Linked DNA regions of Spartinivicinus marinus. The protein of the gene in region 1 interacts with the protein of each later gene in a pairwise test. Links are inferred from orthologs where the notes say so. Each region holds a gene or a part of one and is shown in the gene's direction. Other genes may lie near its edges.

Region 1 (4,623 bases):
TCAGACATATAGTCTTCATCTGAATTACGCACCCAAGCGAGAGATAATTTACCAAAGCCAAGATCTATCCCTTCGATACCAGCACCAGGTCCTGATACATCCCAATAATAATAATCGTTGATATGTACATCATGACGTTGATAATAACGTTTACCAGCCCATAGGGTAGCGCCTGGCAAAGCATCAATGACATTTTCCCCTTTTACATACATTTGTCTTAATGAGCCTTTTCCTCCCCCAACGTCATCACTCCCATCTAATGGCTCCCAGTCATTGGCCTGATTAGACACATAAGCAATCATGGTATCAACATAAAAGCGCCTTCCACCTTCATTGTATAATTCCTGCCCCAAACCAATTTCTGCATAAGTTTCACATTCATTCCCTAACCGATACTTTGCACTAGCTCCCCTGGCTTTAAAACAGGCTTGATCCCCTCCCCCCAACGTCGTACCAATACCGGATCGAATATAGCCATGGAAATCAACCGCCAAGGCCTGCCCTGCAGAAACAGTCAATAATGATGCCGCTAGCCAGGTTGAGATGGGTTTAAGGTGAAAATATGAAACAACACTTTTATTATTACTTGACATGATAATTGGTACCTTCACAGCTTTTGCCGAATAATTAGCACCTACTACAGGCAAGGGTGCTTTTGATCTATAACGTATCCGTGTAGTAATGTCCGTTTTATGCATTACCTCGTAGCAAAGGCAAGTGTATTCATCATGACGACTCAAGTCATCTAATACATCCTCCCTTAGCTTATTATTGGGGGCGTAGAATAATGGCGTAGTGAATATCTTTAACAGGTACAGGGTGTTAATAAACTACCAATAAGTAATGATTAACTTCCTTGCAGATAATTTATCAACCTGTTAGGTTGACGAAATAGATAAGAATAATTAATGGGTAACCTCTAAAAAAGCACACTTATAGAGGTACCCTTATATATAAGTGGCCAATAAATACTCATTGATAGAGTATTGTAGTTTCGAGTAATACTATGACATACGAAGGCAACGACCCATTTATTTTATTGCCCTCAAAAATATCAGTGCCAGAAATCGCCAGTAAAATATTGGTTAGATCGTCACTTAACCAGTTACTGGCAAGCCATCACACGGCTAAATTAGTGTTAGTCCATGCACCTGCGGGGTATGGAAAAACCACCTTGACTAGCCATTGGCTGGCTGAATCTCCCGCTCCTGTTGCTTGGTACTCGCTTGATATAGCTGATAACGAACCTACCCGTTTTGCAGCCTATCTGTTAGCAAGTTTAAAGCAGGCTATAGACTGTAGTACACATACACTAGCTAGCGCCATGCGCGGACAAATTAATAATTTAGAGCTACTGTTTTCTCAATTATTTAGTGAGTTATCGCAACAACAGATCTCACCATTAACCCTGGTTTTAGATGACTACCACCTAATTAATAATGAGAAAATTCATCAGGGGATCAGCTTTCTAATTAAACATTTACCCAGTCAATGGCAAATAATTATTACTAGTCGCAGCATACCCCCACTGGGTATTAGTAATTTAAAATTAAAAGGTCAATTATTAGAATTAACGGCTGGCCAACTGGCTTTTTCACTGAGTGATACCCAACAATTTTTTGAGCAATATTTGCCCTTTCAGATCACATCAACCCAGGTGAGTGATTTATTACAACATGTGGAAGGCTGGCCACCTGCTCTACAACTAATGACGCTTTCTGCAGATAATGCAAAAGGTTTTTCTGACTTGGCTAATGCGCTCGCTCAGGGCCATGCCGTTATTTTGGACTATTTAGCCGAAGAAGTCTTAGCCCAGGTTTCTTCTGAACTTAAAGACTTTTTACTGCAAACCGCTATCCTTGAGCGCTTTAACCAGCAAATCGCCAGTACCTTGACAGGTTATCCCCACGCACAGGCTTTATTGGAACAAATAGAAAAGCGGGGGCTTTTTTTAATTCCCCAAGATAATTTACGTCAGTGGTACCGTTATCATCCTCTATTTGCCAACTTTCTGTGCCATCAACTGACTAAAGAAAAACCACAGCAAATTAATTCACTCCATTTAAAAGCCTGTGAAGCATGGAGCCAAGCAGGATACCCAGAAGAAGCGCTTAAACATGCCCAACAAGCTAATCATCTTGAGACAGTTGCCAAGCTTTTAGAACAACATGGCTGGTCTTTCTATCAACAGGGCCAGCTTCAACTGCTCCAGCAAGCACTTGCTAAACTGGCCGATAACGTAATCGCTAGCAGTGCTAGGTTAACCATGTTAGCGGCCTGGATTGCGCAGGGACAATATCAATACGCGCAAGTAGCGCTTCTTTTAAAACGGGCAGAAGCAATTCTCCCCCAGCAGTTAGAAGCCAGTCAGTGGCAAATTGTTGAAGGCGAATTTGCCACCGTGCAGGCTCAAGTGGCAATGAACCAAGACCACCCTGAGCAGGCGCATCAGCTTGCCGCTAAAGCATTAGCGCTATTACCAGAGAAGCGCCATAGGGCTAGAATTGCCGCACTATCGGCCCTGGGCGAAGCACAATTCTGCCAAGGCAAACTCACCAAAGCCCAGCAATTAATGGAAACAGTTGAAGAGCTGGCTCAACAACGTCAGGCGAGCCAAATCGTCCTTTGGACTTTATGCCAACAATCAGAAATTAGCGTCGCCCAAGGCTATCTGCAAAAAGCCTATCGTATTCAGGACAAAGCCATTCAATACGCCAATGAACACCAAGTGGCTCACCTGCCAACCATGGAGTTTATCCATCGGGCCCGTGCTCAGGTTTTATGGGAATGGCACAATTTGGCTGCCGCCGAAAAAAGTGCTTTGGAAGGCATTAATAGTTTAACTCAGCAAGATAAAAAGTGGTCTATGCAATGTTATGTGTTGCTTGCTAAAGTCGCATTAGCCCAAGGTGACCGATCGTTGTGTACTGATTATCTAGCCACTGTACAGCAGTTGTTGGAGAAAGAAACTTACCACCGCGACTGGCAAGCAAATGCTGAAGCGACCCTGCTTACTTATTGGCATGCAACAGATCAACAGGATCTTATTTATCAGTGGCAACAACAAACCCATGAAGTGTCATCTGCTACAAACCACTTTGTACAATGTCAGGCCAGGAACATCGCAAGAGCTGATATTTATTTAAAACACTATACAACAGCTATTGATTTACTTAATGATTTACAACAGCAAGCCATTCGTTATCAACTCGTTACTGACCAAAATCGTAACCATATTTGCCTCGCTCATGCTTATTGGCTTCAAGAACAGCGAGAGCAAGCATTAAACCATCTCCATCAAGCCCTTCAGCTAGCCAACACCACAGGCTTTATTGGCAGTTTTTTACGGTTAGGTAAACTGCTGGTTATCATGCTAAAAGCATTAATCAAAGAACAACCACTTGAGCCCCTTTCTCAACAGCGAGCAGAACGGTTAATTGAGTTATCCCGGCAACAGCCTAGTCTCAGTCAACAGAACAAGCTCTCTATTGATGAAGCAGTCATTGACGATATTTTATCGCAACCTAATGTACCGGAATTATTAAAAACCACCCCACTGACTAAACGGGAATGGCAAGTACTTAATCTGATTTATACAGGCTTAGGGAATGAGCAAATAGCTGATAAACTAGCTGTTGCTCACAGTACAATCAAAACCCATATTCGCAGCCTTTATCAGAAATTAAATGTCGCTAACCGGCAGGAAGCCAAAGCGCTGGCTGAGCAGCTACTACAGCCTATTTATACGCTTCGTGAATAATATTTAGGGGGATTCTCAGCGTTTCAATCGTACATTAGGTTAAGGTATGAAGTAGTAGGTTATTTTGCAGCTAAGGCATGGATGCCTTTTTAGCTCTAAAGGCCAAGGATGGCCTTGTAGAGCGGCGGAAAAATATCCTACTGCTTGATACCCTACCTACTTAGGAAGGTGTTGAAAATAAGTCTAGTGTCTGATACGGAATAACAGGATATTCTTATGCCGCTCTTGAAGTGCCATCCCTGGCCCATCAAGAACTAAAGCGACTTCCTTGTCGCAGCTACAGAACACCCTGTCACCCCATATCCGCTAGCTTTTGCGACAGCCTCTTAGGGTGAGCAGGCTTTATTTAAACAGTAGTAGAAACGATAATAAGCCCTGCACTTTCTCATCCCCCTAACTCCCCCCAAAAAAAGATTAGCTAGGAGGATGCCTAAAACAGCCTTTCAGCTCAAAATAGCATTAACTATACCCTTCGCGAATGATTCGCTTTGGCTAAATATTACTCCTATAAAAAAGAGCACATCATATGCAATCACAACAAGAATGGTGGCGTGGTGGGGTCATTTATCAAGTCTATCCACGTAGCTTTTTTGATTCCAATCAGGATGGTATCGGTGACTTAGCAGGCATTACCCAAAAAATGGATTATATTGCCAGTCTTCATGTCGATGCTATTTGGTTGTCGCCTTTTTTTACCTCACCGATGAAAGACTTTGGTTATGACATTGCCAACTACCGCGATGTTGATCCAATTTTTGGCACATTAGACGACTTTGATCAATTACTAAAAACAGCTCATAGTCATGGTCTAAAAGTCATTATTGATCAGGTCATGAGCCATACCTCTGATCAACACCCTTGGT
Region 2 (3,517 bases), 570 kb from region 1 along the record:
GAAGACAACCAGACAGCGGTAACTATTCATGTCTGTCAGGGCGAGCGGAAGCGTGCGCAAGAAAATAAGTCGCTTGGTCGCTTTGACTTAAGTGATATTCCTCCTGCACCACGTGGCGTGCCACAGGTTGAAGTAAGCTTTGATATTGATGCAAATGGTATTTTGCATGTGTCTGCGAAAGATAAAGCAACAAATAAAGAGCAATCTATCGTTATCAAGGCATCTAGCGGTTTGTCAGATGATGAAATTGATAAAATGGTGCGTGATGCAGAGGCCCACGCTGAGGAAGATCGTAAGTTCGAAGAGCTAATCGGTGTTCGTAACACAGCTGACTCTATGATTCATGCAACTCGCAAGACTTTAGAAGAAGCAAAAGACAAAGTTACTGCGGACGAAAAAGAGAATATTGAAAAAGCCATTAGCGAACTTGAAGAAGTCGTGAAAGGTGATGACAAAGAAGCGATTGAAGCAAAAACAAAGGCGCTAACAGATGCCTCAGCTAACCTGGCACAAAAGCTGTATGCTGAGCAAGCAGCAGATGGTCAGGCACAGCAGCCGCAAAATGAAGCTGCAGACGATAAAAAAGCTGAAGACGCTGTTGATGCAGAGTTTGAAGAAGTTAAAGATGACAATAAGTAGTTGCCTTTGGCAAACGTGTTGTCTATAGCAGTCTGACCAACGCGGGAGGGATCTCCCGCGTTGTTGTTTCTGTGATAAGGAGACTGCACTGAATTATTATTAACCAGTGAACTAACTGGCAGGTTATTGTTTATGGCCAAGCGTGATTACTATGAGGTGCTCGGGGTTGCCAAAGATGCCTCGGAGCGGGATCTAAAAAAAGCTTATCGCCGGATGGCGATGAAGTACCATCCTGATCGTAACCCTGACGATAAGGATTCTGAAAATAAGTTTAAAGAGGTTAATGAAGCCTTTGAAATCTTATCCGATTCTCAAAAACGGGCTGCATATGATCAGTATGGCCATGCAGGGGTTGATCCTAGCCAAGGTGCTGGAGGGTTTGGCGGCTTTGGTGCGGGAGGCGCTGGTAGCTTCAGTGATATTTTTGGTGACGTATTTGGGGATATTTTTGGTGGCGGCGGCGGTGGTGGTCGTAGCCAGAGTAGTGTTCAGCGAGGAGCTGACTTACGCTACTCCTTGGAGTTAGAGCTAGAAGAGGCGGTTAAAGGCGTAAGCAAAAAAATTCGCATTCCTACCCAGGTGGAGTGTGGTACTTGTGATGGCTCAGGTGCGAAAAAAGGCTCTAAGCCTGAAACCTGTACTACTTGTGGTGGTATAGGCCAGGTAAGAATGCAGCAGGGCTTCTTCTCTGTACAGCAAACCTGTCCTGCTTGTCATGGTAGCGGGAAAGTAATTAAAGACCCATGTCATTCATGCCATGGCTCTGGACGAACGGAAGAATATAAGACGCTATCGGTTAAGGTGCCAGCAGGTGTTGATAGTGGCGACAGAATTCGCTTAGCGGGTGAAGGTGAGGCTGGGTTTAATGGAGGACCTCCTGGCGACTTGTATGTGCAAGTTTATGTTAAGGATCACCCTATTTTCCATCGAGACGGTAAACATCTTTATTGCGAAGTGCCGATTAGCATCATTGATGCGGCCTTGGGTGGAGAGCTGGAGGTGCCTACCTTGGATGGTCGAGTCAAATTGAAAGTGCCACCTGAAACCCAAACTGGCAAGCTATTCAGGTTAAGGAATAAAGGAGTAATACCTGTTCGTGGAGGCTCTCAAGGTGACTTACTGTGTCGGGTAGTGGTGGAAACGCCAGTAAATCTAACAGTCAAACAGAAAGAGTTATTAAAAGAGCTTCAAGATTCCTTTGAAGCAGAAGGCCATCATCGGCAGTCGCCAAAAAAGACTTCGTGGTTTGAAAATGTCAAAAACTTCTTTGGTGACATGAAGGTTTAGGGGGAGTGAGCATGACCCGAATAGGGGTAGTAGGTGTATCTGGTCGGATGGGTAAAGCATTGGTAGAAGCTTGCCAGAATGACCAACAAGTTGAACTCACCCTGGCTGTACAAAGAACTGGTAGTAGCTTGATTGGTGTTGATGTAGGTGAGTTGGCGGGTGTTGGTAAAGTTGGTCTGATTGTAGTTGATAATCTTGTAGAGCAGATCAGTCAGGTTGACGTAGTAATCGACTTCACTCGTCCTGATTTCACCTTAGCTAATCTGGAAATTTGTAAGGCACATAAAAAGCCAATGGTCATAGGTACCACTGGCTTTTCTGATGAAGAAAAACAGCAAATTCAACAGGCAGGGAATGCTATTCCTATTGTGTTAGCGCCAAATACTAGTGTTGGAGTTAACTTGAGCTTGAAGTTGCTGCAACTGGTAGCTCAAGTCATGGGTGATGAGGCTGATATTGAAATTGTGGAAGCTCATCATCGTCATAAAGTGGATGCGCCTTCAGGCACAGCCTTGCGAATGGGTGAAGCAGTTGCAGATGCCCTTGGTCGAGATTTGTCTCAGTGCGCTGTTTATGGGCGTGAAGGTATCACAGGTGAACGTGATCCGCAGACGATTGGTTTTGCCACTGTCCGTGCAGGCGATATTGTGGGCGAGCACACAGTAATGTTTGCAACTGAAGGTGAGCGCCTGGAAATTACCCATAAAGCCAGTAGCCGACAAACTTTTGCTAAGGGAGCACTGAGAGCGGCGAAATGGCTTCAGCAACAACCAGCCGGTTTTTATGATATGCAGGATGTGCTGGCATTAAATTAAATTTTTGCTAGACCAAACAGATGGGTTCATATAAAATTCCGTCAATTTGTGCCGACTGAACGGTTAAGGTTTGTACGTAGTTGGTAATTGTTATAATTAAGTCAGTTGTCGACTATATTTATTTCATTAAATAGCGCAAGCCTTAAAGCTCTTTATCAATGAGTAAGTTATTTAAAAGGCGATATTAAATATCCCAAAAAAATAGCTGCTCGCAGAAAAGCGGGATGAAACATTTTGTTACATCTCGCTTTTTTATGGCCTACAAAAATGTTTGGTTAATTTATTTACAGGGGAGATTTTCATTGGCTAAGGCAGCAATTCTCGCTCTCGAAGATGGCAGTATTTTTCGAGGGGTTGCCATCGGCGCTGAAGGTTACGCCAGTGGTGAAGTAGTTTTTAATACTGCAATGACAGGCTATCAAGAAATTCTCACTGATCCCTCCTATGCCCGCCAGCTTGTTACGCTTACTTATCCTCATATTGGAAATACCGGAACTAATCAACAAGATGAAGAATCTTCCCAAATTTGGGCAGGTGGCTTGATTATCCGTGATTTGCCATTGTTAGCTAGCAACTGGCGAAATGAGCAGTCTTTATCGGACTACTTGGCTGAGCGAAATATTGTTGCGATTGCTGAAATTGATACCCGCCGGCTAACTCGTTTATTACGAGAAAAAGGTACACAAAACGGTTGCATTATAGCAGGCGAAAACTTAGATGAGGACAAAGCAATTGCTTTGGCAAAAGACTTTCCTGGCTTAAAAGGAATGGATTTA

What was found. The genes of interacting proteins can lie anywhere in the genome.
Region 2: the proteins of malT (region 1) and dnaJ interact in binary tests that used the Escherichia coli proteins (3 or more experiments, as listed by UniProt). The link is inferred for Spartinivicinus marinus from one-to-one orthologs.

Annotation. Positions count from the first base shown.
Region 1 is NZ_JAPJZK010000001.1:4,364,885-4,369,507, reverse strand. Bases 678-3,960 are described here. They hold malT (HTH-type transcriptional regulator MalT), read left to right. Parts: upstream 678-1,006; coding sequence 1,007-3,760; downstream 3,761-3,960. Also shown: OQE68_RS19540 (maltoporin), read right to left, coding at 1-593; OQE68_RS19530 (alpha-glucosidase), read left to right, coding at 4,287-4,623. UniProt on the Escherichia coli protein: Positively regulates the transcription of the maltose regulon whose gene products are responsible for uptake and catabolism of malto-oligosaccharides.
Region 2 is NZ_JAPJZK010000001.1:3,796,075-3,799,591, forward strand. Bases 1-2,848 are described here. They hold dnaJ (molecular chaperone DnaJ), read left to right. Parts: upstream 1-771; coding sequence 772-1,926; downstream 1,927-2,848. Other genes in these bases: dnaK (molecular chaperone DnaK), read left to right, coding at 1-639; dapB (4-hydroxy-tetrahydrodipicolinate reductase), read left to right, coding at 1,938-2,741. Also shown: carA (glutamine-hydrolyzing carbamoyl-phosphate synthase small subunit), read left to right, coding at 3,044-3,517.